DNA from 2 places in the Williamsia herbipolensis genome. Region 1 is predicted to be linked to the other one. Evidence: riboswitches for the same ligand, from Rfam matches in the RefSeq annotation. Region 1 holds a riboswitch; the other holds the start of a gene.

The links. A riboswitch is a leader RNA that binds a small molecule or an ion and turns the genes downstream of it on or off. The one in region 1 is predicted to bind cobalamin.
Region 2: linked by a shared signal. The riboswitch ahead of OG579_RS03330 (FecCD family ABC transporter permease) and the one ahead of metE (5-methyltetrahydropteroyltriglutamate--homocysteine S-methyltransferase) in region 1 are both predicted to bind cobalamin.

Annotation. Positions count from the first base shown of each region.
Region 1 is NZ_CP108021.1:2,911,566-2,927,394, reverse strand. It holds gene OG579_RS13235 (ATP-dependent DNA ligase) at 1-2,170, shown strand, start outside; gene OG579_RS13230 (metallophosphoesterase) at 2,182-2,925, shown strand; gene OG579_RS13225 (MBL fold metallo-hydrolase) at 2,927-3,712, shown strand; gene OG579_RS13220 (DUF2252 domain-containing protein) at 3,716-5,101, opposite strand; cobalamin riboswitch at 5,192-5,407, shown strand; gene metE (5-methyltetrahydropteroyltriglutamate--homocysteine S-methyltransferase) at 5,578-7,845, shown strand; gene OG579_RS13210 (hypothetical protein) at 7,938-8,366, opposite strand; gene OG579_RS13205 (VOC family protein) at 8,497-8,871, shown strand; gene OG579_RS13200 (hypothetical protein) at 8,955-9,371, shown strand; gene OG579_RS13195 (NAD(P)(+) transhydrogenase (Re/Si-specific) subunit beta) at 9,445-10,971, opposite strand; gene OG579_RS13190 (NAD(P) transhydrogenase subunit alpha) at 10,968-11,273, opposite strand; gene OG579_RS13185 (Re/Si-specific NAD(P)(+) transhydrogenase subunit alpha) at 11,273-12,355, opposite strand; gene OG579_RS13180 (anti-sigma factor) at 12,586-13,461, opposite strand; gene sigK (ECF RNA polymerase sigma factor SigK) at 13,451-14,026, opposite strand; gene OG579_RS13170 (molybdopterin-dependent oxidoreductase) at 14,059-15,585, opposite strand.
Region 2 is NZ_CP108021.1:722,372-738,200, reverse strand. It holds gene OG579_RS03345 (hypothetical protein) at 1-892, opposite strand, end outside; gene OG579_RS03340 (ABC transporter substrate-binding protein) at 954-1,970, opposite strand; gene OG579_RS03335 (ABC transporter ATP-binding protein) at 1,967-2,773, opposite strand; gene OG579_RS03330 (FecCD family ABC transporter permease) at 2,770-3,810, opposite strand; cobalamin riboswitch at 3,916-4,134, opposite strand; gene OG579_RS03325 (ABC1 kinase family protein) at 4,159-5,520, opposite strand; gene OG579_RS03320 (Rv2253 family sensor-like surface protein) at 5,678-6,211, shown strand; gene OG579_RS03315 (LLM class flavin-dependent oxidoreductase) at 6,263-7,282, shown strand; gene OG579_RS03310 (helix-turn-helix transcriptional regulator) at 7,279-7,725, shown strand; gene OG579_RS03305 (VOC family protein) at 7,731-8,141, shown strand; gene OG579_RS03300 (excinuclease ABC subunit UvrA) at 8,181-10,550, shown strand; gene OG579_RS03295 (DUF3556 domain-containing protein) at 10,599-12,338, shown strand; gene OG579_RS03290 (OsmC family protein) at 12,335-12,808, shown strand; gene OG579_RS03285 (ABC transporter ATP-binding protein) at 12,871-15,829, shown strand, end outside.

The DNA of each region.
Region 1 (15,829 bases):
CTCGAGCGCCCCGGGCTGGCTGGAGCGCCGGGTCATCGAACACAGCGACCGCGACGCGATCTACCCCATCGCCACCTCGCGCGCCGACCTCGTGTGGTTCGGGCAGCAGGCCGCCCTCGAACTGCATGTGCCGCAGTGGACGTTCCCGCCCGATTCCGACGCCCCCGTCGCCAAACCCGACCGCCGTGCCAACCGCCTAGTGCTCGATCTCGACCCCGGCCCGGGTGTCAGCCTCGCCCACTGCGCCGAGATCGCCCTGCTGGTCCGTGAACTCCTGGCCGGGGCAGGCCTCGATTCCTACCCGGTGACCAGCGGCAGCAAGGGGATCCACGTGTACGCCCCGTTGCCGGCCGCGGTGTCGAGCGACGGCGCCCGGGCGGTGGCGAAGCAGATCGCGACCTCACTGGCCGCCGAGCGCCCCGACGACGTGACGGCGGTGATGGCCAAGGCGGTGCGCGCGGGGAAGGTGTTCATCGACTGGAGCCAGAACTCCAGCGCGAAGACCACTCTCGCGCCCTACTCTCTGCGCGGTCGTGAGCATCCGTGGGCCGCGGCACCGCGGTTCTGGGACGAGTTGTCCGATCCCGACATCGCGCAACTCGGTTTCACCGAGGTCCTCGCGCGCGTCGCCGAGCACGGCGACATCCTCGCCGGTCTCGACGACGCGATCACGGCACCGGCCGCGGTCGCACCCGATGCCGCGGTCGCCGCCGATACGCCGGCGGTGGTCAGCCTCAGCGAATACCGGCGCAAGCGCGACGAATCGAAGACCCCCGAACCGTTCGGCGACGAGACACACCGGGCGACAACGCGATCCGACGACACCGACGTCGAGGACGACGCCGGCCCAGGTCTGCCGATCTTCGTGATCCAGGAACACCACGCGCGCCGACTGCACTACGACTTCCGGCTCGAGCGGGACGGCGTGCTGGTGTCGTGGGCGGTACCCAAGAACCTGCCCACCGACAGCGACCAGAACCGTCTCGCGGTCCACACCGAGGACCACCCCATGGACTACGCCGATTTCGCCGGCGACATCCCGGCCGGGGAGTACGGCGGCGGACACGTGGAGATCTGGGACCGCGGTACCTACGAGACCGAGAAGTGGCGTGACGACGAGGTGATCGTGCGACTGCACGGTGACCGCATCCAGGGCCGCTACGCACTGATCAAGACGGGCGAGAAGAACTGGCTCGCACATCTCATGTCCGACGAGCCGCGACCGATCGTCCCCGACAGCCTGCGCGATCCCCGCCCGATGCTCGCCACCGACGACCCCGTCGAGAAGCTCTCCGCCGACACCTGGGCCTTCGAGGGCAAATGGGACGGCTACCGGATCATCGCCCGCTACATCGGGGGCGAACTGCGGCTCACCAGCCGCGCCGGCATCGACATGACCGCCGACTTCCCCCAGTTGAGCTCCCTCGCCGACGATCTCGGGTTGATCGACACAGTGCTCGACGGCGAGGTGGTGGCCGTCGACGCCACCGGCAAGACCAACTTCACGCTGCTCGCCAGCCGCGACTCCACGTCCGAGCCCTTCACCCTCAAGCTCATGCTGTTCGACATCCTGTACCTCAACGGATCGTCGCTGCTGCGGATGACGTGGGAGCAACGCCGTTCGCTGCTCGACGAGATCGCACCGGTCTTCGCCCGCGACCCGGCGATCGAGGTACCGCCGCTGCTCAGCGGGTCGGGCGCCGAGGCGATGGACCACAGCCGCGACAAGGGCTGGGAGGGGGTGATCGCCAAGCGCCGCGACTCGGTCTACCAGCAGGGGCGCCGGTCGCGGACGTGGCTCAAGCAGAAGAACTGGCGCGACATCGAGGTCGTCGTCGGAGGCTGGCGTCCCGGCAAGGGCAACCGCTCGAACACGATCGGTTCGCTGCTCGTCGGACTCCCCGAGCACACCGGCCTGCGCTACATCGGCCGTGTCGGCACCGGGTTCACCGACAAGCAGCTCACCGCCCTCGCCGAGGAACTCGCGCCGCTGCGTCGGAAGACCTCCCCCTTCGTGGAACGACTCGACCGGCCCGTCGAACACGACGCTGTGTGGGTACTGCCGAAGGTGGTGGCCGAGGTGCGCTTCATGGACTGGACCAGCACCGGCCACCTGAGGCATCCGAGCTGGCGGGGCATCCGCAGGGACAAGCTTCCCGGCGATCTGTGATCATGAATCGCATGCTGACCGTCGCCCACATCAGCGACCTCCACTTCAGCGGGGAGGCCGACCACCGCGCGCGAGTGGAGGCGGTGCTCGGCCACATCTCCGCACGCGCCGACGGCATCGACGCCCTCGTGGTGACCGGTGACATCACCGACGACGGTTCGCCGGCCCAGTACGAGGAGGCCGCGGCGGTGCTGCGCGGTGTGCCGTTGCCGACCACGCTGCTGATCCCCGGCAACCACGACCGCCGCGACGAGTTCGGCTTCGGCCTGTTCGGACGCCACACGCACGACATGCCGCTCAACCGCTCGGCGATGATCGCCGGCGCGCTGTTCCTCATGTGCGACAGCACCATCCCCGGGCGCAACGACGGATACCTGTCCGACGACACCCTCGCCTGGATGGATCGCGAGATCACCGCCGTGGGCCAGGGCGTCCCGGTCATCGTGTGTTTCCACCATCCCCCGGTGGTGCTGGGTATGCCGTTCATGGACTCCATCCGACAGACCGGGGAGGACCGCCTGGTGCGGCTCGTCGAGAAGCACCCCGGCATCGTCGGCTTCCTCTGCGGTCACGCGCACACCGGTGCCGTCACCAGCTTCGCCGGTCGTCCGGTGTGCCTCGCCCCGGGCGTCTCGTCGACTCTGAACCTCTCGTTCGAGGGGACCGACGTCGTCGACGCCTCCCAGCCACCGGGTCTCGCCTTCCACCAGCTCGACGGCTGGCGCCTCATCACCCACTTCCGCGCGGTGGTCTGACATGCGTGTCCGTCACCTCAACTGCGGGACGATGCCCGTCCCCGGCGACTCACTGGTGTGCCACGTGCTGCTGCTCGAGACCGACAACGGCCTCGTCCTCGTCGACTCCGGTTACGGCCTCGCCGACTGTGCCTCGCCCGCACGACGTCTGGGGCCGTTGCGCCACGTCATCCGTCCGGTGCTCGACCCCGAGGAGACCGCGGCCTGCCAGATCGAGAACCTCGGCTACTCCACCGACGACGTCCGCCACATCGTCGTCACGCACTTCGACCTCGACCACGTCGGCGGCATCGCCGACTTCCCCGGCGCCACCGTCCACGCCACCTCCACCGAGGTCACCGCCGCCCAACGCCCGCGCACCACGCTCGAGCACGGCCGCTACCGCCGACGCCAGTGGGCCCACGGACCCTCGCTGGTCACCCACGAACCCGTCGGCGAGTCCTGGCGGGGATTCGCCGCGGCGCGTGAACTCACCGCCATCGCCCCCGGGGTGGTCCTGATCTCGCTGCCCGGCCACACCCGTGGGCACGCCGCGATCGCCGTCGACGCCGGCAACCGCTGGGTCCTGCACTGCGGCGACGCCTTTCATCATCGGGGCGCCATCGAGGACGAGACCTCGACGCCGTGGACGATGCGGGTGACCGAGACCGCGCTCGCGATGGACCGCAAGCAGTTGCGGCGCAACCAGGAACGCATCGCCGAACTGCGCCGCCGCGCGGATCCCGATCTGGTGATCGTCAACGCCCACGACCGCACGCTGTTCGACCGCGCGGTCGCCTCCGCCTGACCCTCAGATCACCCCGTCGGCCGCCGCGACGAGGAACTCCGCGTGATCGCGGTCGACCTGATCGGCGTAGTCGACCGCCCATCGGGCGATGGCGGTGTCGGCGGTGTCGTTCTTCCCGAGGTAGCCGGCGATCTGTGCGAACGCCGGGCTCTGACTGTGCGAACGGGCCAGCAGTCGCGCACAGAGTTCGCTGTAGCGGCGTAGTTCCCGCGCCTTCAGGTCGGTGGCGTCGATCGATCCCTTCATGTCCCGGAACTGCCGCCAGTAGAACGCGCCCTCACGTGATGCGGTCCATCCGAGGAACGGGTCGGAGTTGGCCTGCAACACATGCGCACTCGCCACCACACGAATCGCGTCACGCGCATCGGTCGGCGTGTGCTCGGTCTCGGGTATCACCGACGTGAGACCACCGTTCGTCTCGAGCACCGACGGTGCGGCCTGCTTGAGCTGGAGCACCATCGGCTCATCCGAGGGGCCCTGCAGCAGGACGATCAGGGCGACGTTGCCGACCGAACCTACCCCCACCACGCGTCGTGCGACATCGACGATCTCGAACTGCGACAACAGCAACGCCACGTCGGTGCGCACCGACGAAAGGTAGTGGTCGAAGATCTCGTCGACGCGTTGGCCGGCGAGTTCGATCCGCTCGGGGTGCTGGGCGGACAACGGGACCACGATGGGCGGGTCCGGCGTGATGCGGCGCCGGTCGTCGGGTCCGATCTCGGTGATCTTGTCGACGATGCTGTTCGCCGTACGTCGCCGTGCCTTAACCAGCGCGGAGTCGATGACATCGGCGACCACGCCACCGGCGTTGTCGGCCAACACCTCTGCGTCGACCGAGGTGTAGTAGCGGTCGATCACCGACTGCGACCCCGCCACGCGCAGCGCCCGGCGGTAGGCCTGCGCGGCATCGGCGGCGAGCTCGGCCTGGTCGTCGCGATCGGCACCGTCGGCACGGGCGCACAGCACCGCACTGGTCACCAGCCGCTTCACGTCCCACTCCCACGGACCGACGCCGGACTCGTCGAAGTCGTTGAGGTCGAACAGGATGCGGCGTTCGGGGCTGGCGTAGAAGCCGAAGTTGCCGATGTGGGCATCGCCGCTGATCACCACGTCGATCCCGGTCACGGGGATCGACGAGAGGTCGGTGGCCATGATGTCGGCGGTCGCGCGGAAGAACGCGAACGGCGACTCGCTCATCCGCTCGATACGCAGCGGGATCAGCTCGGCGATCCGACCCTCGTGTTGCCTCCGGACGAGGTCGATCAGGTCGCGCTCGCCCGACGGCGCCTGTGCCAGCGTCGACCGACCGCGGGTCTCCCGCATGGCCTTGCCCATCGCGAACGATTCGTCGTGGTCATGGCGTTCGAGGAATCGATGAAAGGGCATACCGCGATGCTAACGCCGGCGCACGGGCGCGTACTGTCGCGATCGCAGCTGGTCTGCCGTACGAGTGACACCCAGGAGCCCCTGAGTCTGTCGTGCGGCATCGAGCCCGGTCACCGCCCTCGGTGGCGGCCGGTCGAGAGGGAACCCGGTGAGAATCCGGGACTGTCCCGCAGCGGTGAGTGGGAACGACCGCCGACAATAAGCACTGGCGGGTCCGCGAGAGCGGACCTGCTGGGAAGCGTCGGCCAGTAGGCCGCGAGTGTCACGCCCACGAGTCCGAAGACCTGCCAGTTGTGCCGGGTGCGCCGCACCCGGCGGATCATCGCCTCGTGGACTGGGCGTGTGACCGCAAGAGCCCATGGCCGTGCCCTCGTGAGGGGTACGGCTCCAGGCCGCGTGCCCTCGGCACCCGGCCGGCTCGTCGGTACCACGTCCCTTGGTGATGGCCATCCGCACGCACCGAAGGATCGTCACACATGACTGGTACACCGTTCACCGCAACAACTCTGGGCTCGGCCCGCATCGGACCGAATCGGCAGCTCAAACGCGCCGTCGAGGCGTACTGGGCCGGTCGCACCGACCAGGCCCAGCTGCACGCTCTCGCCGCCGACCTGCGCGTCGCCGGCCTGCGGGAACTACACGCCGCCGGACTCGACTCGATCCCGGTCAACACGTTCTCGTTCTACGATCAGATGCTGGACACCGCAGTGCTTCTCGGCGCACTACCGCCGCGGGTCGCCGGCATCGCCGACGACCTCGACCGGTACTTCGCCGCGGCGCGGGGCACCGGCAGGGTCGCCCCGCTGGAGATGACGAAGTGGTTCGACACCAACTACCACTACCTCGTCCCGGAGATCTCGTCGTCGACGACGTTCTCGTTGCACCCGGACAAGGTGCTCGATGAACTGACCGAGGCACTGGCACTGGGGGTCCCGGCGCGGCCGGTGGTCATCGGCCCGATCACGTTCCTGCTGCTGAGCAAGGGCGTCGACGGCACCGCGCCGATCGATCGACTCGACGAGCTGCTCCCGCTGTATCGCGAACTGCTGTCGACGCTGCGTGAGACCGGCGCGGACTGGGTGCAGATCGACGAACCCGCACTGGTCACCGACCTGCACGACGACCCGGCCGGCCTCGTCACGCGGGTCTACGGCGAACTGGCCCGAGCGACCGACCGACCGGCGATCCTCGTCGCGAGTTACTTCGGCGATCTCCGGGAGGCATTGCCTGCGCTCGCGGCCACCGACATCGAGGGAATCGCGGTCGACCTGGTGCGCGGCACCGCCGACCCGGTGGCCTCGGTACCAGCGCTGACCTCGAAGCTGCTGGTGGCGGGAATCGTCAACGGTCGCAACATCTGGCGCAACGATCTGTCGGCGTCGCTCGCGACCCTGGCGACGCTGTTGGGCTCGGCCGCCTCGGTGGCGGTGTCGACGTCGTGCTCGACGCTGCACGTGCCGTACTCCCTCGACCGGGAGTCCGGGCTCGACGACACCCTCCGCAGCTGGCTGGCGTTCGGCGCGGAGAAGGTCGCCGAGGTGGTCACCCTGGCCACCGCGCTGCGGGACGGACGCGACTCCGTCGACCAGGCCCTCGACGCCTGCGCGCGGGCGCTGGCGGCCCGCCGCTCGGATCCACGTGTCCACGACGACGGCATCCGGGAACGCATCGCGGCCGCGGTCGACGCGGGTGTCGCCCGCGGGCCGGCGGCGCAACGGCGTGCCGCCCAGGACGAACGGCTCGGACTTCCCGTCGTGCCCACCACCACGATCGGGTCGTATCCGCAGACATCGGAGATCCGGCGGGCGCGAGCGGCCCTGCGTGCGAACGAGATCGGTGTGGACGAGTACGAGCGTCGGATGCGCGGCGAGGTGGCGAGCATCATCGCGCTGCAGGAGGACCTCGGGCTCGACGTACTGGTGCACGGCGAGCCCGAACGCAACGACATGGTGCAGTACTTCGCCGAACAGCTCGACGGGTTCTTCGCCACCGAGAACGGGTGGGTGCAGTCGTACGGGACGCGCTGCGTGCGGCCGCCGATCCTCTACGGCGACGTCCGCAGGCGGCATCCGATGACGGTGACGTGGATCGACTACGCGCAGTCGCTCACCGATCGACCGGTGAAGGGCATGCTGACCGGTCCGGTCACCATCCTCGCGTGGTCGTTCGTCCGCGACGACCAACCGTTGTGGGACAGTGCGAATCAGATCGCGTCGGCGATCCGTGACGAGACCGTCGACCTCGAGGCGGCGGGTGTCGGGATCATCCAGGTCGACGAGCCGGCGCTGCGGGAGCTGTTGCCGCTGCGCGCGGAGGATCAACCGGCGTACCTGCGCTGGGCGGTCGACGCGTTCCGGCTGTCGACGGCGGGCGTGGCTGATGCGACGCAGATCCACACTCATCTCTGCTATTCGGAGTTCGGTGCGGTGATCAGTGCGATCGCCGATCTCGACGCCGACGTCACCTCCATCGAGGCCGCGCGGTCGCACATGGAGGTGCTCGACGACCTCAACTCGATCGGGTACGCGAACAGCGTGGGGCCGGGGGTCTACGACATCCACTCGCCTCGTGTTCCCGAGGTCGGCGAGATCGTGGCGTCACTGCGAGCTGCATTGGATGCGGTTCCTGCGCAGCGACTCTGGATCAACCCGGACTGCGGGCTGAAGACGCGGTCGACCGACGAGGTGGAGGCGTCACTGCGCAATCTGGTCACCGCGGCACACATCGTGCGCGCCGAGTTGTGACCGGTTGAGGTGGTCGGGTGGGATCGGGGGTCTCGATCCCACCCGACCTGCCCACGCCCGGGGGGAGGCGGGGCACGCCTGGGGTCGGTGTGTCAGCGGGGAGGGCGCAGTACCTCGACGCTGAAGGAGTAGTTGTTCAGCGGCTGTGGGTCTCGACCGTCGGCGTACACCGCGGAGGCGACGATCCCGGTGAAGGGTGTCGAGCCGAGCGTGCCGACGCGCTGTCGCACCGACTTCCCCGGGTCGATGCCGTCGATCAACTCGGTGCCGCCGAACCGGTTCGGGAACGAGTTGATGTACGCGACGATCCCGGTGGCCCGGGCGGTACCCACGTTGCTGATCACGACCGAGATCTCGCCGCGGGTGGCCGGATCGGTCGACACCTGCGGGCGCGAGATGGTGACGTCGGGTGCGCCGGACGGTTCGGGGGTCGCCTCCGGTGCCGCGCCGGCGCTCGGGGCCGCGGCCACCGACAGCGCCGCGGCCGCCGCTGCGGCGAGTGCGATGCGTCGTGTTCTCATCGAGGGACCTCCTGGTGGAACGTGTGCGTACCAACTTCCCGTCCCAGCATGCTTTGCGCCGCGAAGGATGTCCAGTACCCGATATGGAATCGCAACCTCCCGACATCCATCGGGTCGTAGGGTGGCCGCCATGACCAGCAGAATCGACGTCATCGCCATCGATTGTCACGACATCCGACTCGTGGCCGACTTCTGGACCGGGGTCCTGGGTTGGGAGATCACCGACATCGAGGGCGACGACTACCTGAGCATCGGACCGGCCGACGGATCCACGCCGACCATCGACTTCCTCCGCGTCCCCGAGGCGAAGACCATCAAGAACCGTCTCCATCTCGATCTGCGCGCCGACGGGGTCACCACCGCCGAGGAGATCGCCCGGGTGGAGTCGCTCGGTGCCACGCGCGTCGACATCGGCCAGGACCCCTCGGTCACCTGGACCGTTCTCGCCGATCCCGAGGGCAACGAGTTCTGCATCCTCGGCCGCACCTGGCAGGAGACCCACTGAACGACACGCTCGAGCGATACGGGCTCCCGCGTAGAGACGCGTCTGGTACAGCTGTACGAGCAACCGTCGATCACAGGAGACCCATGCGCCGCTGGAGCCGCTCCCTCACCACCGTCCTCGCCACGGCATGCGCGGCATCCGCGCTCGTGGCGGGGGTGTCGTCCGCATCGGCCGCACCAGCGCGCCCTGACCTGGTGGTGTCGCTGCCGGAGCTGGGCCCCCGGAACTTCCCGCCGCAGGTGCCGTTCGTGATCCGGATCGTCAACCGCGGCACCGCAACCGCGACGAACATCGCGGTGGCGGTGTCCGGCATCCCGCCGACCGCGAGCGATGGCTTCACGATCGAGGCGATCCGGCCCGGACAGACGATGACCGTGCACACCCGCAGCCTGCTGGGTCGCTTCTACATCGGTCAGTCGACGGTCACCGCGCGCGAAGCCGAGAGGGATGCGAACCCGGCGAACAACACGATCACCGGCTTCCGGTTCCTGGTCGGCTGAGCCGACGAGGACAAACGAGGCGATTCTTCCCGCTGAGCGGGAAGAATCGCCTCGTCTGGTGGTGGTGCGGGGTCTAGAGGGCCTTGAGCTCCTCGATGACCTCGCCGACCGACTTCTTCGCGTCGCCGAAGAGCATCGAGGTCCCCGATGCGCCGAAGAGTGGGTTGTCGATGCCGGCGTAACCCGACGACATCGACCGCTTGAGCACGATCACCGATCGCGCCTCGTCGACGTTGAGGATCGGCATGCCGTGGATCGGCGAGCTCGGGTCGTTACGGGCCGCGGGGTTGGTGACGTCGTTGGCGCCGATGACGATGGCGACGTCGGTACGGCTGAACTCGCCGTTGATGTCGTCCATCTCCTTCATGGCGTCGTACTCGACATCGGCCTCGGCCAGCAGCACGTTCATGTGCCCGGGCATACGACCGGCGACCGGGTGGATCGCGTACTTGACCTCGACCCCCTTGCCCTCGAGCAGCGACGCCATCTCCTTCACCGCGTGCTGCGCCTGCGCGACCGCGAGACCGTAGCCCGGCACCACGATGACCTGGTTGGCGTAGGCCATCTGGATCGCGGCGTCGGCGGCCGAGGTGGCCTTGACCGTGCCACCGTCGCCGGCGGGTCCGGCCGCGGCACCATCGGCGCCACCACCGAACGAGCCGAAGACGATCGCGGGGATCGATCGGTTCATGGCCTTGGCCATGAGGTTGGTGAGGATGGAGCCCGAGGCGCCGACGATCATGCCGGCGACGATGAGTGCGGTGTTGTCGAGCGCGATACCCGCTGCGGCAGCGGACAACCCGGTCATGGCGTTGAGAAGCGAGATGACCACGGGCATGTCGGCACCGCCGATGGGTAGCACCACGAACAGACCCATGACGCCGGCCGCGATGAGCAGGCCGACGATCCACCACACGCTCGCGCCACCGCCGTCGGTGGCCTGGACGCCGAGGAACACCGCGATGGCGATCGACCCGATGAGCAGGACGATGTTCGCCGCCTGGAACAGCTTGGCGTTGCCGACGAAGAACTTCTCGACACCCTTGGGCAGGATCTCCTGCAGCTTCGAGAAGGCGATCAGCGAGCCCCAGAACGAGATCGACCCGATGATGGCCGCGATCAGCGATCCGACGACCAGCGGTGAGGCCGGTTGCTTGTCGCCGAACTCGGAGAAGCCGGAGGTCTCAATGAACTCCGACCAAGCGATGAGCGCCACGGTGCCGCCACCGACACCGTTGAACAGCGCGACGAGCTGGGGCATCGCCGTCATCTTGGTCTTGAGCGCCGGCGGGATACCCAGTGCGACACCGATGATCAGGCCGGCGGCGATGAGGATCCAGTTGATTGTCGGGACCTCGACGCGGCCGGCGCCCTCGTCTGCACGGGCGCCCTCGTTCCAGACATAGAGCAGGGTCGCGGCGACCGCGATACCCATGCCGACGGCGGCGATCCAGTTGCCGCGCACGGCGGTCTTCGGACCGGTCAGCCCCGAGAGGCCGTAAATGAAGAGGCCGAAGGCGAGGATGTAGAGCGCCGTCACCACATAGGAGATGTTCTGGTTCGGCGAGTGCAGATCGGCCGCGAGAAGGACGGTGGTCACTTGGTGACCTCCTTCTTGCCCTTGAACATCCCGAGCATGCGGTCGGTGACGGCGAAGCCGCCGATGACGTTGAGCGTGCCGAAGACCAAAGCGACGAACGCGATGATCCGTACGCCCCAGTTCGCGTCGGCGGGAAGGGCGCCGAGCACCACCAGCGCGCCGAGGACCACGATGCCGTGGATGGCGTTGGTGCCCGACATCAGCGGGGTGTGCAGGGTGTTGGGCACCTTGGAGATGACGGCGAAGCCCACGAATCCGGCGAGCACCAGGATCGCGAGGTTGGCCAGGAGTCCGGTGTACATCAGGCGTCGCCTGCCTCTCGGGTCACGCACGACTTCGCGAGCACCTCGTCGGAGAAATCCGGTGCGATCGAGCCGTTCTCGTCGAGCATCAGCTCGATGAGGGCGAGCAGATTCTTGGAGTAGAGCTCGCTGGCATGCTCGGGCATACCGGCGGGGAGGTTGAGGGGCGAGCAGATCGTCACGCCGTGCTTGACGACGTTCTCGCCGGGCTCGGTGAGTTCGCAGTTGCCGCCGGTCTCGCCGGCGAGGTCGACGATCACGCTGCCGGGCTTCATGCCCTCGACCGCGGCGGCGGTCACGAGGCGTGGGGCGGGACGACCGGGCACGAGTGCGGTCGTGATGACCACGTCGAATCCCTTGATCGCGTCCTCGAGGGCCTTCTGCTGCTGGGCGCGCTCGTCCTCGGTGAGCTCGCGGGCGTAGCCGCCCTCACCGGCGGCGTCGATGCCGAGATCGAGCCACTGCGCGCCGACCGACTTCACCTGGTCGGCGACCTCGGGCCGCACGTCGTACCCCGTGGTGCGGGCACCGAGACGCTTGGCGGTGGCGAGCGCCTGCAGGCCCGCGACGCCGACGCCGAGGATCAGCGCGGTCGCCGGCTTCACCGTGCCGGCCGCGGTGGTCAGCATCGGGAAATAGCGGGTGGACTGTTCGGCGGCGAGAAGCACGGCCTTGTAGCCGGAGACATTGCCCTGAGAGCTCAGTGCGTCCATGGCCTGGGCGCGCGAGATGCGCGGGATCGCCTCGACCGCGAACGCCTGCACACCGGCGGACTTGAGGGCGCCGATCTGGTTGGTCTGATTGCGCGGCGCGAGGAACCCGATGAGGGTCTGACCCGAGTGCAGTTTCGCGACCTCGTCGTCGGTCGGGGCGACGACCTTGACGACCAGATCCGCCGACCACGGGTCACCGATGGTGGCCCCGGCGTCGGTGTAGAGCGAGTCGGGGATGAGAGCACCCAGGCCCGCTCCCGATTCGACGATCACGTCGACCTTTTTGTTCACCAACGACGCGACCACCTTGGGTACCAGCGCGACGCGCCGTTCCCCCTCCGCGATCTCGCGCACGACACCGACGCTCATATACCCACCTGTCTCACACTGCTGCACACGTGTTCACGACGGCGTCACGACGACACCGCGTGAGGCCGCGTCCGAGGGGTCACCGACGCAGGCACTTCGAAGGGCGAACGGTCACGATCGGCGACCGAAGGTTGAACGAAACATAGCACCGGACATCGCGGGGCGAGGTGCCCACCCGAGGGCCGCCAGATGACGACTGTCAGCGGAAACAGTCGCACGGACGAAACGTGTCAGATGGAGACAGCGGCGAGGACGTCGCCGGTCGGCTGCGGTGATCCCCCGCGGGGCTCCATGGTCATGCCGACCGTCCGCGACTGATCGAGTCCGTGGACGATCACCGGGGTCGACGCCGAGGCGTCGGTGATCAGGCCGGCCGACTTCGGTGCGTGCGTGTTCCCGATGAGCCACAGCTGATAGGTCTGTGCGTTCGCGGGGACCGGCGCACTGTCGAGCAGCACCACGGCGGTGTCCATCGACCGCGACGACGCCACCACGACCGTCCCGGGCATCCCGGTCAGCTGGGTGCGATGCATCTCGGCATCCTGCGCACTCATCACCGATCGGAGCTGCTCGAGTTCGACCGAACCCGCTGCGACGGCCGGGCTGGACGGCTCCGGACTCGACACCGACGAGCGCCCGATGACCACACCGCCGATGACGAGCAACAGCGCCGCGGCGGCCGATGCCACCGACATCGCGAGCCGGCGTCGCCGTGTGCGCCGAGCGGCCAGCTCGTCGCCGTGGGACGGGCCGTCGGCGTGCGGCGCCTCGTCGACGGAGAGGGCGGGGATGTCCCGCGACGCCGGACCGGCGGCATCCGCCGGGACCGAGCGCAGCGGCCGCACCGCTCCGGGACGATCCGCACTCACGGCGTCGAGCAACGATCGACGCACCGCCGACGGCGGCACGACGGTGTGTTCGGCGGCCATGCGCGCGATGGCGTCGTGCGTGCGACGGATCTCGATGACTGCGGCGACGCGACGTTCGGGATCGATGGCCTGCAACGCGGCCTCGAAGGACGCGCGCTCGGATCGGTCGAGTGCGTCGATGGCGTAGAGCTCGAGCAGGTCGTCGACGAGCTCGCGAGGATCTCGGTCAGGCCTCATCGGAGGACTCCAGGCACGACTTGAGTCGACGCAGCCCGTCCCGGATGCGTGATTTCACGGTGGGCAGCGCCGCCCCGAGCTTCTCGGCCACCTGCGGGTAGCTCAGCCCGCCGTAATACGACAGTTCGATGCTCTCCCGCTGGGTGTCGGTGAGGGTTCCCAGGCACGCGATGACCGCGCGCCGGTCCTCGCGGGTGACCACCGATTCGACGACCTCGTCGACCTCGGTCATCGCGTTCGAGACCGTGTACTGCGTCCCACGCCGCGACGACGCCTCCTCCGAGCGGACGCGATCGACCGCACGACGGTGACCGATCGTCAGCATCCACGACACGACCGAGCCCATGTCCGGTCGATAGTTCGCGGCGTTCTGCCAAACCTGCAGGTAGACCTCCTGCAGCGTCTCCTCGGCGTACCCGGGATCGCGCAGCACCCGCAGGATGAGGCCGTAGATCCGTGGACTGGTCGCGTCGTACAGCGCTGCGAAGGCAGCCCGGTCGCGCGCAGCCGTCCTCTCCAACAGGTCTGCCAGTTCCGGCAGACGCGCGAGAGAACGGTCGGTCACAGGACCGACAGTAGCTTGTCTGATTCATCGCCCTACGCAATCGTGAGGACACGGTTGTGCCAGCCTGTGGCGCCACCCGGGATCGGGGGCGTGCGTTCTTCGGTCTGCAGCTGTCCGGTTTTGTCGGTGGCCCTGCAGTAGACGGTGTGCTGGCCCGGTGTGGCCTGCCATCGGTACGACCACTGTCGCCAGGTGTCGTTCGAGTACTCCTCGGTGAGATCTGCGGGCTCCCACGGTCCGTTGTCGATCCGCACCTCGACCTTCGAGATACCTCGATGCTGCGCCCAGGCCGTGCCCGCCAGGATGACCTCGCCGGCGGGGGAGTTCGAGAAGGGTTCGGGCCGGTCGATGCGCGACGCGGTCTTGATCGGCCCCTGCGCGCCCCAGCCGCGCTTGGTCCAGTACGCCTCGGCCTTGTCGAACCGCGTGATCTCCCAGTCGACGACCCACTTGCACGCCGAGACGAAGCCGTAGAGGCCCGGCACCACCTGGCGGACGGGGTACCCGTGTTCGAGGGGCAGGGGCTGCCCGTTCATGGCGACGGCGAGGATCGCATCGCGTCCGTCGGTGAGCGCCGAGATCGGGGACCCGGAGGTCCAGCCGTCGACGCTGGTGGAGAACAGCATGTCGGCGTCGCTCTTGACCCCGACACGCTCGAGGATCGACTTGATCGGGTAGCCGATCCAGGTGGCGTTGCCGGCGAGGATGCCGCCGACCTGGTTGGACACACAGGTGAGGGTGATGACCTTCTCCTCCGCCTGCATCCCCATCAGGTCCTCCCACGTGAGGGTCATCTCGTTCTCGACCATGCCGTGGATGCGCAGTTGCCAGTCCGCGGTCTTGAGGTTCGGGACCTGCAGCGCCGTGTCGATGCGATAGAAGTCGGAGTTCGAGGTCACGAACGGTGTCGCACCGGGAACCTTCAGGTCGGCGCCCGCGGGGATCGGCGCGGCCTTGCTGACCGGCGTCGGCAGCTTCAGCTTGCGGCGTTCGGCGATGGCGTCGCCGGCCTCGGCGATCTTCTTGCCCGCGAAGGCCACGGCCCCGGCGACGACGGCCACCGTCACCGCCGAGGAGAAGAAGAGTCGGCGCGAGAGGCCGTTCTGTTCCGGCGCCGCGGCATTGGTCCGGCCGAAGAAGCCGAGCAACGCGCGCAGCACGATGATGCCGACGACCGCCGCGACGATCGACGGGATCGAGTAGCTCGCGTCGGCGGTGGGTCGGGCCATGGCGGCGAACACACCGAAGGCACCGAACAGCACGATGAGCACCGAGCCGATCGGACGGGTGCGGCGTTCGACGAGACCGGCGACGACGGCGAGGACCGCGATGCCCACGGCCATGCCGGTCAGCAGCGCGATCTTGTCGTTCGTCCCGAACTGCCGGATCGCGAACTCGCGCACCGGAGCCGGCGCGTTGTCGACGAGATAGGAACCGACCGCGAAGTACGGAGAGGCATAGGACGAGACCGCGACGGAGACGATCTCGCCGGCCGCCAGTGCGGACCCGACGGCCACGAGGCCGGCCAGGGCGCCGCGGGCGGTCTTCTCGATTCGCATGATGGGCCTCTCGGTTGGAGATCGCTTGAGACGCATGGCGTCACCGCGCCGAGAGGAATTGCTGTCCGACCCGGCGAAATGCATGTGTCAAAGGTTCATCAAGCTATTCGACGCCGATCCCCGAACGGATGTCTGAACGTCGAGGTCAGTTTCCGACGACCGTTATCCGGCCGTGACATGTCAGATGGGTGTTGACGGATTCGAGACAACAATTTTCGGACCGGACCCATCCGGCTACCCGTAG
Region 2 (15,829 bases), 2.2 Mb from region 1:
GCCGGGCCTCATCGATGACGTCGTCGGCCGAGCGGCGACCCGCGTAGGCCTGCTCCACCGGCGACAGGTGGTAGCCCCACCGTTCGAGTTGGCCCAGATAGGCGACGACCCCCGGGTCGGCCGTGTCCTCCCACGATTTCTGGGTCATGGTCCATTCGAATGCGGTGAGGACCATGGCCAGTGTGGCTGCACGCGGATCACCCAGTGCGGCAATCAGATCGGTGCCGTGGGCCTGGTACTTCGACTCCGTCGTCGGCGCGTCGAACAGGTCCACGGCGAGGGCGACACTGGCGGGGCTCAGTCGGTCGTACAGCAGGTCGAGATGCGCGGCGACGAACTCATCGACACCGGGTAGTCGTGGGGTGTCGAGGACCGCGTCGCGTATCCATGCTCGCCGCCAGGGTATGAGGTCGGCGTCGAGCTGGCGGAGTGACCGCACCGTCTGCCACCGGCGGTGTTCGGCGTCCGCGTCGGCCAGGCGCGTCCTGTGCAGCGGCGTCGAATGCCGTGAACGCGCGGCACGCATCGCATCGATGCTCGCCGGACGCGCCAGGTCCCACGTCAGATATCCGACGTAGATGTCGAGCCCCGTCGTGGCGGCGATCGCGCTGAGGAGGGTGTCGGAACCGCGCACGCGGCACGCGACGTCGGCGTCGTCGACGGGTCGGTAGATCATCCCGAGATGGCGTCGTCGCGCGTCGTCATGGGCGTTCGCGTGGACGGTCCAGCCCGCATCACCGCCGATGGGCGGTACATACGACGTCGCGATGTCCACGAGCAGGTCGTCGAGCGTCGCCGACGAGCGGTACGTCCAGACCTCCTCATGGGTGCTGACGTCGTCGCCCATCGCGACCGACGCGCGGTCGATGTGCACGATCACGGTGTCGTCCATCTCGCCTCCCGGTCGACATGGATCACACCACGCGCGCGGTCCTCACGGCGCGGCCGTCGAATCAACGTCCCCGACTCCGCAGATAGGAGGCCAGGGCGGAAATGGTCGCCGGATTGCGCGGACTCTCGACCAGAGCGGCGTAGGGGAACGACACGATGTTGTTCTCGCGGACCGCTGTGGTCCCGGCCATGAGGGGTTGGGCGCGCAGCTGGGCGGTCTTGGCCGCGACCGTGTTCGCCTGCCCCGCGCCGTAATCGACGATGACGATCACCTGCGGATCGTCCTGTGCGGCGGCCTCCCACGACACCGACGTCCACGAGTCGTCGAGCCCGGAGAAGACGTTCGTGCCACCCGCCTCGGCGATGATCTGATCGGGGGCCGCGTTGCGGCCGGAGGTGAACGGGGCGGGATCGGCGCTGTCGAACAGCAGCACTCGGGCCCGGCGGTCGGACTGCGGTGCCGCGGCGGCCGCCTGGGCAACCTCTCGCATGTACCCGGCGATGAGGGCCGAGGCGCGATCTTCGACGCCGAAGATCCGGCCGAGGTTGGTGAGGTCGTCGTAGAGCGCGTCGAGCGGACGGGTGATCCCGCGTCGGGTCGATCCGGGCTGTCGGCACGCCTCGGTCAACTGATACGGCGTCGCACCGATCGTCGAGATCCATGCCGGCGTCACGCCGGTCGACTCCTTGAAGCCGTAGTTCCATCCGGCGAACACGAAGTCGGGCGCCGCCTTCTGGATCACCTCGCGCGTGAAGGCCGTGCCGAGCGAGGGCGTCGATGCGAACTCCGATCGCCACGGCGAGGATGCGATGTCACGCTCCTTGCCCTCGTAGGTGGTGTAGCCGACCATCCGGTCCTGCAGACCCAACGCGAACATCATCTCGGTGATGCCGGTGTCGTTGGTGAGCACCTTGTTCGGGCGCGACGGAACCGTGAGCGGTGCACCGCAATTGGTGACCGTGACCGCCGCGCCGGACGACGTCGGCGCGGCGTGGTCGGACACCGTGGCGCCACACCCGCCGACCGCGAGTGTCGCGCTGAGCGCCAGTGCGGCGCGAGCCAGGAAGCGTCGTGTCATCGGGTGGTCCCTTCGTCGAAGATGATCTGTGGAACGCGCAGGCGTGGATGGGTGACGATGTGGCATCCGATACCGAAGAAGCGGGTGATGGTGTCGGCGGTGAGGACGTCGGCCGGCGTCCCGCGCCGCACGATGCGCCCGTCGGACACGACGACGAGTTCGGTGCAGAACTGGGCGGCGATGTTCAGGTCGTGCAGTGCGGCGATCACGGTGATGCCCCGCGCACGGGCCGCCTCGAGCACCGCGAACTGGTGACGCACGTCGAGGTGGTTGGTGGGTTCGTCGAGGACCAACACGCGGGTCTGCTGGGCGAAGGCGCGCGCGATGAGGACCCGCTGCGACTCGCCGCCGGAGAGCTCGGCGAACCGTCGGTGCCCGAAACCGCCTATACCGGCATCGATCATGGCGCGTTCGCAGATCTCGCGATCGGCGGCGGTGGCCGACCGGAGAAGGCGGATGTGGGGTAGTCGACCGGTGGCGACCACCTCGGCGACCGTGAAATCGAGGGTGAGCGCCGAGGACTGGGTGAGTGCGGCGACCTGACGTGCGTTGTCGCGCAGCGAGGTGGCGACGATGTCGGTGCCGTGCACGGTGACCTGGCCACCCGACGGGGACAGGGCTCGGAACAGGCAGCGCAGTATCGTCGATTTCCCGCTGCCGTTGGGTCCGACGACGCCGAGGAACCCACCGTCGGGCACCGACAGCGACAGGTCGTGGACGATCTCGGTGTCGCCCAGGCGGATCCACACGTCGCGGTAGTCGACCGCCGGCGTCGCCGTGGTGGCGTCCGGGTCGGGGGTCATGTGGTCACTCGTTCGCGGCGGCGCATGAGTGCCACGAACACCGGTACCCCGACCGCGGCGGTGATGGCGCCGATCGGCAACTCGTACGGCGGCACCAGGGTGCGGGAGACGATGTCGGCGACCACCACGAACACCGCACCGAGCACCGGGCTGAGCAGGAGCACGCGGCGGTGGTCGGCGCCGACGAGCAACCGTGTCACGTGCGGCATGATCAGGCCGACGAACCCGATGGCGCCGCAGACGGACACGATCACACCGACGATGACGGCCGACACCACGAACAGTGCCAGACGGAATCGGCCGGGATGGACGCCGACGCTGGCCGCGACATCATCGCCCATCGACAGGGCGTTGAGGTGACGTGCGCACGCGCTCGCGAGCACCACGCCGACCACCGACACCGTGCCGACCAACCACACCGAGTGCCATGTCGCCGCGGCGAGACTGCCCAACAGCCAGAACATCACGCTGCGCGCGGCGTCGCCGGCGGGCGCGAGGAAGACGAGAACCGTCGTGATGGCCGAGAACCCGTAGCCCAGTGCGGTTCCCATGAGTACCAGTCGGGTCGGTTCGAGACCGCCCGCGCTGCGGGCCAGCACGAGCACGATGACCGTGGCGCCCAACGCGCCGAGAAACGCCGCCGAGGGCAGCGCATAGAGCCCGAGGCCGCCGAGGGCGCCGAACAACACCACGGCGGTGGCGCCCACCGACGCGCCCGAGGAGATGCCGAGGATGTACGGATCGGCCAGGGCGTTACGGACCAGCGCCTGCACCACGACACCGACGACACTGAGCCCGGCGCCGACGAATATCGACGTGAGGACCCGGGGGAGTCGGGAATCGGTCACGATCCGGTAGCCCGGGACGTCCTGCGGGGCGATGGTGCCGCCGACGACATCGGCCCACAGATAGCGCACCGCGTCGGACGCGGGGATGTGCACGCTGCCGACGATCATCCCGACCGCGGAGACGGCGACCAGCACGAGCAGGGACAGCGCGACCGCCGTGCCGACACCGGGGCGGCCGCGAACCTGCATTCGATCCCTTTCCGTCTGTGCGGAAAAGGGGTGCAGACAACCACGACAGGTTCACGAGGCGCCGCACCGGCCATATCCCACGAGGCCGATGAGCGGTCGCATCGTCCGACGCGACCAACGGCGGCAGGTCTTCGGACTCTCGGGCACGGCATCTGTCTCGATGCCACCTACCGGCGACTGCTTCCCGGCCGGGGCCAGTGCATTGCTGTCGCGTCGTTCCCGATCACCGCTGCGGGGCAGTTCCGGACTCGCACCGGATTCCCTCTTGCGGTGCTCCCGGAGAAACCAGACGACCGGGAGCACACCGACGTCGGGGCAGAACTTACCCGAGCCCGTGGCCGCCCCGGGTCAGCGCCTCGGCTCGTCCTCGGTGAGCAGGGCCTTCATGTAGGTGAAGAGCTCCTTGTCGGTGAGCGCCCGCCACTGCGGGGCCAGCAGCTTCATGTACTTCTCGACGTAGAGGAGCTGCTTGCCGACCAGCACCAGCTCACGCGGCAGCCGCAGGTCGTAGGCCTTGGCCAGCGTGGCGAGCTGGGTGCCCAGCGCCGTGTACGACATCCCCGCGAGGTCTTTGCCCGCGATGGGTGCGGTGAACCGTCGCATGTCCTTCGCGCCCTCACGGGTGCTGCCCGGGTTGCGGACAGCGCCCAGGGTGAACAGGGCCCGGCCGGCGGCCTCGTAGTCGTTGCGCACCATCAGGTCACCGACCAGGCGCCGCATGATGCGACGGGTGCGGGGGGTGAAGCGTCCGACGATGCCGAAGTCGAGCAGGACCAGGCGGCCGTCGGAGTCGACGAGGACGTTGCCGGCGTGCAGGTCGCCGTGGAAGAGACCGCCGTGGAAGGCCGACTCGAGGAAGACCAGCAGCAGATTGCGCACCAGCGCGGTGCCGTCGTGTCCCGCGGCGCGCACGGCGCGCGCGTCGTCGATGCGGATGGCATCGACGTACTCCATCGTGAGCACCTCGCCGGTGGTGAACTCGTGGTGCACGGTCGGTACCCGCACGCGATCGGCGAACGGTGTGTCGGCGAGACCTGCGACGAACTCGTCCATCGCCTGCGCCTCGTTGCGGAAGTCGAGTTCGGCGTCGAGGCCGGTTGCGAAGTCGTCGACCACGTTGCGCGCGCTGAGCATCCGGCCGTACGGCGACAGTTCGAGCAGATCGGCGAGCCTTTCCAGGATCGCGACGTCGGCGGCGAGTCGGGTGGCGATGCCGGGCCGCTGCACCTTCACCACGACCCGTTCGCCGCTGTGCAGCGTCGCGGTGTGCACCTGCGCGATCGACGCCGACGCGATCGGCACGGCGTCGAACTGTGCGAACACCTGCGACGGCGGGGCGCCGAACGCATCGGTGAGCACCTTCTCGATCACGGCGATCGGTGCGGGGGCCACCCTGTCGAGCAGGGTCTCGAACTCCCGCGACAACGCCGGGGTGAACACACCCGGGCTCGAGGCGATGAGCTGCCCGAGCTTCACATACGTGGGTCCCAGTCGCTCGAAGACGTCGCGGACCTCTCGGGCCGCGCGCTCGGGCAGGGGCTTGCGGGACCGGAAACCGACGGCCACCTCGCCGACGCCGCGCGCCAGTTGGAAGGCGGTGATGCCGACACGGCGCGCCTCGGCGATCGGCGACACATGCGGGAGGTGGACGTGTACGTGCGCTGAGCCGGCGGCCACGGGGGCCAGCTCGGTACCGGGTTCACGAGTCATGGTCTTCGCAGTATGCAGTGATGAGGTCATGGAATCGGTCAGGTCGGGGTCGGTGGACAGTTCACGCAGGCGTCGATGCGCCCCGAACGATGCTGCCGAACACGCTGCACGCAGTCAAAGCCTGATCGCGCAACGGGTGATCTGGTTCACTGAGCCGATGCGCACACCGTCGATCGTCCGCGTCTCGACAACGCTCGTCGGGATGCTCGTCGTCGGACTGATCGCCGGTTTCGGTCCCGCGCACGCCGCCGAACCCACGTGGACGGGCCAGTACTCCCTGAAGCGGTTCGCGGCGACCAAGACCGGCACGAGCCTCGCGGCCACCCAGCGCGAGCCCGACTTCGCCGACACCTACACGTTCTCGTCGGGGTGCATCGGGGGAGTGTGCACCGCGGCCGTGGTGGCCGGACCCGCGCCGGCCAACCCGACCCTCCCGCAGCCCGCGCGCTACACCTGGGACGGCCAGAAGTGGGTTCACACCTACGACTGGATGTGGGATTGCTACCAGGGTCCCGGGGTGCCCAAGCCCTACAACAAGGCGCACTCGGTGGCCTACTACGCACCGCAACCCGATGGCACGTTCACCGGCGTGTGGCGCACCGACATCGCCGACGGACCGTGCGCGGGCTCGGTCGTGATGAACGTCGCGGCGTACCCGGTGCGCTCGTCCGCCGTGCCGTTCGGGAGCTAGCCGGGGCACACTGTTCTCGACACGATCGAGTGTGCGGACAGGAGAACCGACATGCCACGCGAGGGCACACCGCTGAGCAAGCTCGGATTCCTGACGATCGGGCGGTTCGCGGAGTCGTCGCCGCGCGACGGGCACATGGAGACGATCGACACGATCCGACGTGCCGAGGACCTGGGCTTCGACTCGGTGTGGCTGCGCGACCGGCACCTGCAGTACGGCATCTCCTCGCCTGTCGCGGTGATGGCCGCCGCGGCGATGGTCACCTCACAGATCGAACTCGGCACCGCGGTCATCCCGCTCGGACTCGAGAACCCGTTCCGCCTGGCCGAAGACCTCGCCACGGTCGACGTGCTGTCGAACGGACGCATCAATCCCGGTGTGTCGGTGGGCACCCCGATGCGCTACGACGACTACCGGCACGTGCTCTATCCCGACACACACGACGTCGAGGACTTCTCGAAGGAGCGCGTGCTGCGCCTGCTGCGTTGCCTCCGCGGCGATCCGGTGAGCGACTTCGAGGGCACCGTGGGCATCGAGTCGTTCTCCCGACGCGTGCAACCGCACTCGCCCGGCCTCGCCGACCGCGTCTGGTACGGCGGCGGACTGGGTTCGGCCACCTGGGCCGGAGAGCAGCAACTGAACTACCTGACCTCGTCGGTGGTGTTCACCGAGGGCGGTCCGGCGCGGGATTTCGCGACCATTCAGGCCGAGCACATCGACGCCTACCGCGCCGCGCATCCCGATCCGTCGCGTGCGCGGGTGTCGCAGGGGCTCGTGGTGATCCCCACCGACACCGCGACCCCCGATCAGATCCGCCGCTACGAGGCCTACGCGGAGAGTCGATTCGCGCGAACGCTCGAACCGCAGGGACCCCGGGGGATGGTGTTCGCGCCCGATCTCGTCGGACCGTCCGACGACCTCGCCGCCCGCCTCTACGAGCACGCGGGATTCCAGCGCGCCACCGAGGTCGCCTTCGCTCTCCCGTTCTCGTTCGAGCCGGACGACTACGTCCAGATCATCACCGACATGGCGACGCGTCTCGGCCCGGCGCTGGGGTGGACACCGGCATGAGCGACCCACTCCCGCCGTCGCGGACAGCCGACCTCGTCCGTCTCCGCCGCATCAGGGATCGCATCGACCGCGAGTTCGCCGCGCCGCTCGATGTGGAGGAACTCGCGCGCGGCGAACACATGTCGGCGGGACACCTCAGCCGACAGTTCCGCGCCGCGTACGGCGAATCGCCCTACAGCTATCTGATGACCCGGCGCGTCGAGCGGGCGATGGCGTTGTTGCGCCGCGACGAGATGAGCGTGACCGAGGTGTGTTTCGCGGTCGGGTGTTCCTCGCTCGGGAGTTTCAGCACCCGTTTCCGCGAGTTGGTCGGGGTGTCGCCGAGCGCGTACCGACGCGACCACGGTCAGTCCGTCGCGGGAATGCCGGCGTGCGTCGCCAAACAGGTGACCAGACCGGTCAGGAATCGAGAAGCGCGGGCGGCCGGCACCGTCTTAGCCTGAGCGCCATGACGACCAGCATCCATTCGAGCTTCCTCCCGCACACCGATCACGAGGCCGCGATCGGCTTCTACCGCGACATCCTCGGCTTCGAGATCCGCAACGACGTGGGCTACAACGGCCTGCACTGGCTCACCGTCGGTCCGCCCGACCAGCCCGACACCTCGATCGTGCTGTACCCGCCCACCGCCGACCCGGGGGTCACCGAGACCGAGCAGGCGATGATCGCCGAGATGATGGCGAAGGGCACGTTCGCGCGGCTGCTGCTCGCGGCGACCGACCTCGCGGCCACCTTCGACTCGATCGTCGCGGCCGGCGGCGAGATCGTGCAGGAACCGGCCGATCAGCCCTATGGTGTGCGCGACTGCGCGGTGCGGGACCCGTTCGGCAACCTCATCCGCATCCAGCAGTCGTCCTGACCCGGTCCGTCCCCCAAGCATTCTCGAGGTAGGAGCACCATGGCCCCCGCGTCCACCGCGCACGTCGCCGACAGCCACGACCTGATCCGGGTGCAGGGGGCGCGGGAGAACAACCTGCGCGACGTCGATGTCGTGATCCCCAAGCGCCGCCTCACCGTGTTCACCGGCGTGTCCGGCTCGGGCAAGAGTTCGCTGGTGTTCGCGACCATCGCCGCGGAATCGCAGCGCATGATCAACGAGACCTACAGCGCGTTCCTGCAGGGGTTCATGCCGACCCTGGCGCGCCCCGATGTGGATCTCCTCGACGGGCTGACCACCGCGATCATCGTCGACCAACAGCGGATGGGCGCCGACCCGCGGTCGACGGTCGGTACCGCAACCGACGCCAACGCCATGCTGCGGATCCTGTTCAGCCGACTCGGGAAACCGTATATCGGTTCCTCGCAGGCGTTCTCGTTCAACGTCGCGTCGGTGAGCGGCGCCGGGGCCGTGAACGTCACCCGCGGCGGGCGTGAGGTGAAGAAGCGTGCCAGCTTCACCATCACCGGCGGCATGTGTCCCCGCTGCGAAGGGCGCGGCTCGGTCAACGACATCGACCTCACCGCCCTCTACGACGACGCGAAGTCGTTGCAGGACGGAGCGCTGACCATCCCCGGCTACACGATGGACGGGTGGTACGGACGGATCTTCGCCGGCTGTGGCTTCTTTCCCTTCGACAAGCCGATCGCGACCTTCACGAAGCGACAACTCGACGACCTGCTCTACAAGGAGCCGACGAAGATCAAGGTCGAGGGCATCAACCTCACCTACGAAGGGATCATCCCCAAGATCCAGAAGTCGATGCTCTCCAAGGACGTCGACGCCATGCAGCCGCACATCCGCGCCTTCGTCGAACGTGCCGTCACCTTCGCCACCTGCCCCGACTGCGACGGCACCCGCCTCAACGAGGGCGCGCGTTCGTCGACGATCGCGGGGAAGTCCATCGCCGACGCGTGCACCATGCAGATCAGCGACCTCGCGGTCTGGGTCCGCGGGATCAGCGACGCCGCCGTCGCGCCGCTGATCGAGTCACTGGGGGAGACCCTCGACTCGTTCGTCGAGATCGGACTCGGCTACCTCAGCCTCGACCGCCCGGCGGGAACGCTGTCCGGCGGTGAAGCGCAGCGCACCAAGATGATCCGGCACCTCGGGTCGTCGTTGACCGACGTGACCTACGTGTTCGACGAGCCGACCACCGGTCTGCACCCACACGACATCGCCAACATGAACGACCTCCTGATCCGCCTGCGGGACAAGGGCAACACCGTGTTGGTGGTGGAGCACAAACCCGAGACCATCGCCATCGCCGATCACATCGTCGACCTCGGTCCCGGTGCCGGATCGGGCGGCGGGACGGTGTGTTTCGAGGGCACCGTCGACGGGTTGCGCTCGAGCGACACCGTCACGGGACGGCATTTCGACGACCGTGCGTCGCTGAAGGACGCCGTGCGCGAGCACACCGAGGTGATCGAGATCCGGGGCGCCGATTCCCACAACCTGCAGTCGGTCGACGTGGACGTTCCGCTGGGGGTGCTGGTGGTGGTGACCGGTGTCGCCGGTTCGGGCAAGAGTTCGCTGATCCACGGTTCGCTGTCGGGACTCGACGACGTGGTGTCTGTCGACCAGAGCCCCATCCGCGGTTCGCGACGGTCCAATCCCGCCACGTACACCGGTCTGCTCGACCCCATCCGCAAGGCCTTCGCGAAGGCCAACGGCGTGAAACCCGCGCTGTTCAGCGCGAATTCCGAGGGTGCCTGCCCGACGTGCAACGGCAACGGGGTGATCTACAGCGACCTCGCCATGATGGCGGGCGTCGCCACCACCTGCGAACTGTGCGAGGGCCGCCGGTTCATGGCCGAGGTGCTCGAGTACCACCTCGGTGACCGCGACATCAGCGAGGTGCTCGCGATGTCGGTGGCCGAGGCGACCGAGTTCTTCGGGTCCGGGCCGGCCGCGACACCGGCGGCGCACAAGATCCTCGAACGCCTCTCCGACGTCGGGTTGGGCTACATCAAGCTCGGTCAACCACTGACCACCTTGTCCGGCGGGGAGCGGCAGCGACTGAAGCTCGCCACCAACATGGCGGGCAAGGGCGGGATCTACGTCCTCGACGAGCCGACCACGGGGCTGCATCTCGCCGACGTCGAACAGTTGCTCGGCCTGCTCGACCGGCTGGTCGAGTCGGGGAAGTCGGTGATCGTGATCGAACACCATCAGGCGGTGATGGCGCACGCCGACTGGATCATCGACCTCGGGCCGGGGGCCGGCCACGACGGTGGTCGCATCGTGTTCGAGGGGACTCCGGCCGATCTCGTCGCCGACCGGTCGACGCTCACCGGCGAGCATCTCGCCGCGTACGTCGGGGCCTGACCGGCCGATAGTGAACCAAGCGAGCGCTTGGTTTGTTAGCGTCGCCGGGTGGGATTCCTGACGCAGACCACCCCCGACGTCGACCTGGCCACCTGGAAGACGGGCAGCCGCGCGGAGAAGATCGTGCCGATGGCGCGGCACTGGGCCGAGGTGGGGTTCGGCACGCCGGTGGCACTGCACCTGTTCTACGTGATCAAGGTGCTCGCCTACGTGGTCGCCGCGTGGCTGCTGTCGGTCGGCACCTCCGACGTGGGAGGGCTGGCCGACGTCCGCGGGTGGTACGACGAGCCGGTCGTGTTCGCCAAGGTCGTGTTGTTCACGATGCTGTTCGAGGTCGTCGGTCTCGGGTGTGGTTTCGGACCGCTGAACAATCGCTTCTACCCACCGATCGGGTCGATCCTCTACTGGCTGCGTCCGGGCACCATCCGGCTGCCTCCCTGGCCGCGCCGGATCCCGCTCACCCGGGGCGACGAGCGCCGCCCCGTCGACGTCGCGCTCTACGCGGCGCTGCTGGTGTCGTTGGTGGCGGCGTTGATCGTGACCGAGCCGCCGCGCTGGCTGATCGCGGTGACCCTGGTGGTGCTGGGAGCTGCCGCGCTGCGCGACAAGACGATCTTTCTCGCCGCGCGCGGAGAGGTCTACGCCGCGCTGACGGTCACGTTGCTGTTCGCGACGGTCGACGCCATCGTCGCGGCGAAGATCGTGTTCCTCATCATCTGGGTCGGGGCGGCGACCTCGAAACTCAACCGCCACTTCCCGTTCGTGGTGTCGACGATGATGTCGAACAACCCGATCCTGCGGCCCCGGTTCATCAAGCGAGCGTTCTTCGAGCACTTCCCCGACGATCTGCGCCCGGGTCGGCCGGCACGCGCGATCGCGCACCTGAGCACGGTGATCGAGATGGCGGTCCCTCTGGTGCTGTTCTTCTCCGGCGGCGGTTGGCCGACAGCGGTGGCCGCGGTGGTGATGCTCGTGTTCCACTTCGGGATCCTCTCGGCGATCCCGATGGGGGTTCCCCTGGAGTGGAACGTCTTCATGATGTTCGGCGTCCTCGCTCTGTTCGTCGGCCACTCCGACGTCGGGCTCGGCGACCTCGGGTCCCCGTGGTCGGTGATCGCTCTCGCGGTCGTCTCGGCGGGCACCGTGGTGATCGGCAACCTGTTCCCGCGCAAGGTGTCGTTCCTGCCGGGGATGCGGTACTACGCCGGGAACTGGGACACCGGGATGTGGTGCATGACGCCGTCGGCGGCGGCGAAGATGGAGGCCAACCTGGTCGCCATCGCGGCGATGCCCGCCTCCCAACTCGAGCGGGTCTACGGCGCCGGCGACGCCATGCAGATCCCGCTGTACATGGGATATGCGTTCCGCGCCTTCAACACCCACGGCCGTGCCCTGTTCACCCTCGCCCATCGCGCCATGGCGGGTTTCGACGAGAGTGACTACGTGCTCACCGACGGTGAGCGCATCTGCAGCACCGCCATCGGGTGGAACTTCGGAGACGGCCACATGCACAGCGAGCAGCTGATCGCCGCACTGCAGGCCCGCTGTGCGTTCGAGCCGGGAGAGGTACGCATCGTCCTGCTCGACGCCCAGCCCATCCATCGTCAGCGGCAGGAGTACCGGCTGGTGGATCCGGCGGTGGGCGAGTTCGAGCGCGGGTTCGTCCGCGTGGCCGACATGGCGACCGCGCAGCCGTGGGACGACACGATTCCCGTACATCCTTATTTCGATCCTGAGGATCGCAAATCTGGACAGGTCAGCGGCCCGCGACGACGGTGGCAACCATGACTTCCACCATCCGCGCCAGTGTTGTGCCGTTCGTGATCGAGGCCGAGGGGACCGGCGTCGCGCAGACGCTCACCTCCCAGGGCGACAACAAGCACGTCTTCGAGACCGACGCGTACCCCGCGTTCGGCGGCAAGGACGAAGCGCCCAGCCCGCTGTTCTACGCCCTCGGCTCGCTCACCTCGTGCAACCAGGTGACCGCCGCTCTCGTCGCCAAGGACCTCGGCATCACGCTGGGCACGTTCTCCTTCACGGTGCAGGGAGACCTCGACACCCTCGTGCTCGTCAAGGGCGAGGAGGGCAACGCCAACTTCGACAAGGTGTCGGTGCGCGCCACCGTCGAGACCGACGCCACCGACGAGCAGTTCTCGACCTTCGTCTCCGAGATCGAACGTCGTTGCCCCGTCACCCAGCTCTTCGTGCGCAGCGGGCTCGAGTTCGACAACCAGTGGACGCGTGCAGATCTGAGCTGACGGCTCTCCGGCGCCGAAAATGAGGTGCCGACTGTCGGTGGCGGTGCGTAGCGTTTCTAACGATGACCGCCACCACGACTCCCCAGCCCACCCGCGCCGCGCCGGCGCGGGTGGGTTCTGTCGTGGCCGCGGCGCGCCCGGTCTCGTGGCGTCGGTTGGCGCGTCCCGCGACCGGGGCGGCGCTCGTCGCGCTGACCGTCGCCGCGATCCTGCAGGCATCGGGCACCGTCGTGATCGGACGCGTTGCCGCCGATCCCGGGTGGACGCTCGTCATGGCCCTGGCCGGATGTCTCCTCGGATACGCCCTTCTCGACACCGCCGGCCGCACCGTGTGGGCCGGGTGCGCCGATCGGGCCGAGGGTGAGCTGCGCGGCGACCTCCTGAGCGCGGCGCTGCGCCAACCACTCGACCGGCTCTCCGAGCAGGCGGTGGGCGAGGTGCTCGACCGCGTCGACGACGACACCCACGAGGTGGGCACGCTGGTGCGCCTGCAGGTGTGGGACGCCCTGCGCACCGTGGTCGGGACGGTTCCGATGCTGATCGTCGCCGGGCTCACCTGGTGGCCGGCGTTCATCATCTTCCCGGTGATGGGTCCACTCATCCTGTTCTCTATCCGACCGTTGCTGACCGAGCTGCGCGCACGGAAGGTGTCCGAGGAGATCGCCTGGACCGATCACGCCGCGGCCATGGAGGAGGGTCTCGCCGCCGCCGACGACCTCCGCACCAGCGGCGGGCAGGCCTACCTCGTCCGGCGCTGTGCCGAACTCTCCGCCGAGATCAGCCGCAGGTTCCGGCGCGTCATCGTCGCCGAGACGCGCATCACCATGCGTGCCGGCGGGCTGCTGTACGTACTGCTCGGCGGCGTGGTGGTCGCCGGGGTCGCGCTCGTCGCCGACGGCGATCTCGACGTCGCCCGCCTCATCACGCTGTACCTCGTCAGCTCCGGACTCATCGGCCAGATCAACCAGCTCGCCCGGCATCTGCCCGAACTCCAGGCCGGGATGGGCGCGGTGGTGCGTCTGCGCCAGGTCCTCGACGCGACCCCGGAGCCGACCGGTGGCGCGACGCTGCCCGACGGTCCGGTCGACATCGCCGTGCGCGGACTGTCGTTCGCCTACTCCGACGGACCGACCGTGCTGTCGGATGTCGATCTCGTGGTGGACGCGGGACAGACCTGCGCGCTGGTGGGTCGCACGGGATCGGGCAAGTCGACACTGGCCTCGCTGGTCTCCCGAGCGGTCGACCCGCCGCGGGGAACACTGTTCGTCGGCGGCGTCGACGTCTGCGACCTCGACCTCCACGACCTGCGGTCGTCGGTCGGTGTCGTCACCCAGCGCACCGAGATCATCGCCGGCACGCTGGCCGAGAACATCGCCCTGTTCGCCGACACCTCACGCGATCGCGTGCGCGACGCCCTGGCCGACCTCGAACTCGACGACTGGGTGGCCGGATTGCCCGCCGGGATCGACACCGTGCTCGGGCCCGGCGGGACCCGGCTGTCCGCGGGTGAGGAACAGCTCGTCGCCTTCGCGCGGCTACTGGTCCGTGACGTACGCGTGGTGGTGCTCGACGAGGCCACCGCCCGGATGGATCCCGTCACCGAGGCGCGAGTCGTGCACGCCGCCGACCGACTGCTCGCCGAGCGGACCGGCATCCTCATCGCGCACCGACTCACCACCGTGGCCCGCGCGGACACCGTCGCCGTCCTCGACGGCGGGCGGGTCATCGAGTACGGGTCACGCGTGGCCCTGCAGTCGGGGAGCGGCCCGTTCCGACGGCTCCTCGATGCCGCCGATCTCGATCCGCGCGCCGCTGACGGCACTGCGGACCAGGGTTCGCCCGGTGTCGGCGGGGTGCGCCGCACCGGCACACCCCCGACACCCCGTCCGACCGCAGGAGGATCGAGCCTCACGCGCGGCATCCGACGGATGCTGGTGACCCACCCCCGGTGGGGCGTGGTCGGGACCGCGCTGTTCGCCTTCGCCGCGATCGTCGGCGCCGGCGGCGCGCTCACCGGCTTCGTGTGGGGCCATCTCGTCGCGGACCTCCAACGCGGTCATACCCCGATCGGTCTCACCGTCGCGATGCTCGGTGTGCTGCTGAGCGCTCCGTTCGTGCTCGCCGCCGCGCTGCGCGGATTCCTCCCGTGGTGGACCGCCGTGTCGCTGCGGATCCGCATGACGGTGCTCGAGGCGCAGACGCGGTCGCACCGCCTGCCCCGTACTCCGCCCGGCGAGGTGATGTCGCGTGTCCTCGACTCCGACCGCTTCCTGCGCTACGGCGACCGGTGGATCGATGTCATCAACGGCCTGTTCGTGGTCGTCGTGACCGCGGTCCTCGGTGGAAGCGTGCTCGCCGGCGGGATCCTGCTCGCGGTCATGCTCGCCGCCGCCGCGGCGTCGGTGGTCGGACGGCCCATCGCGGGGCGGTCGGCCGCCGCCGCCTCGGCGACGCGGGCGGGGTTCGGCCGCGCCCTCGTCTCGTCGCTCGAAGGCGTGCGCACGGTCAAACTGGCTGCGGCCACCGAGGACGTGCACGCCCACCTGACCCGCGTCGACGACGGTCGCGTCGACGCCGCGGTGCGCGAACACCGCGTCCAGTCGGTGCTCATCGGGGTCCCGGTCGTGATGGTGCAGGTCGGGGTGGTGGCCGCCTGGACGATCTACCTCCTCGGCGGATGGGGTCTGGCGACAGCACTTCTCGTCTCCGGCGCGGTCGCGGGTTTCGACTACTTCGGTCGCGTGGCCGGTGCGGTCATCACCGAGGCGCCGGGCACCCGAGCGTGGCAACGCGCCACCGCCGGATTCGCCGGCGGCGCCGATCTGATGGACATCCCCGGCGGCGTCGACCTCATCGCCGGGACCGCACCCGCGGCGCCGGCCGAGCCCCGGGATCCGCTGCGGAGCCTCGAACTGCGGGGCCTCACCGCGGTCCACGACGACGGCACCCGGGGCGTGATCGGGGTCGACCTGACGTTGACGGCGGGGGAGTTGGTCCTGCTCGTCGGTCAGGTCGGGTCGG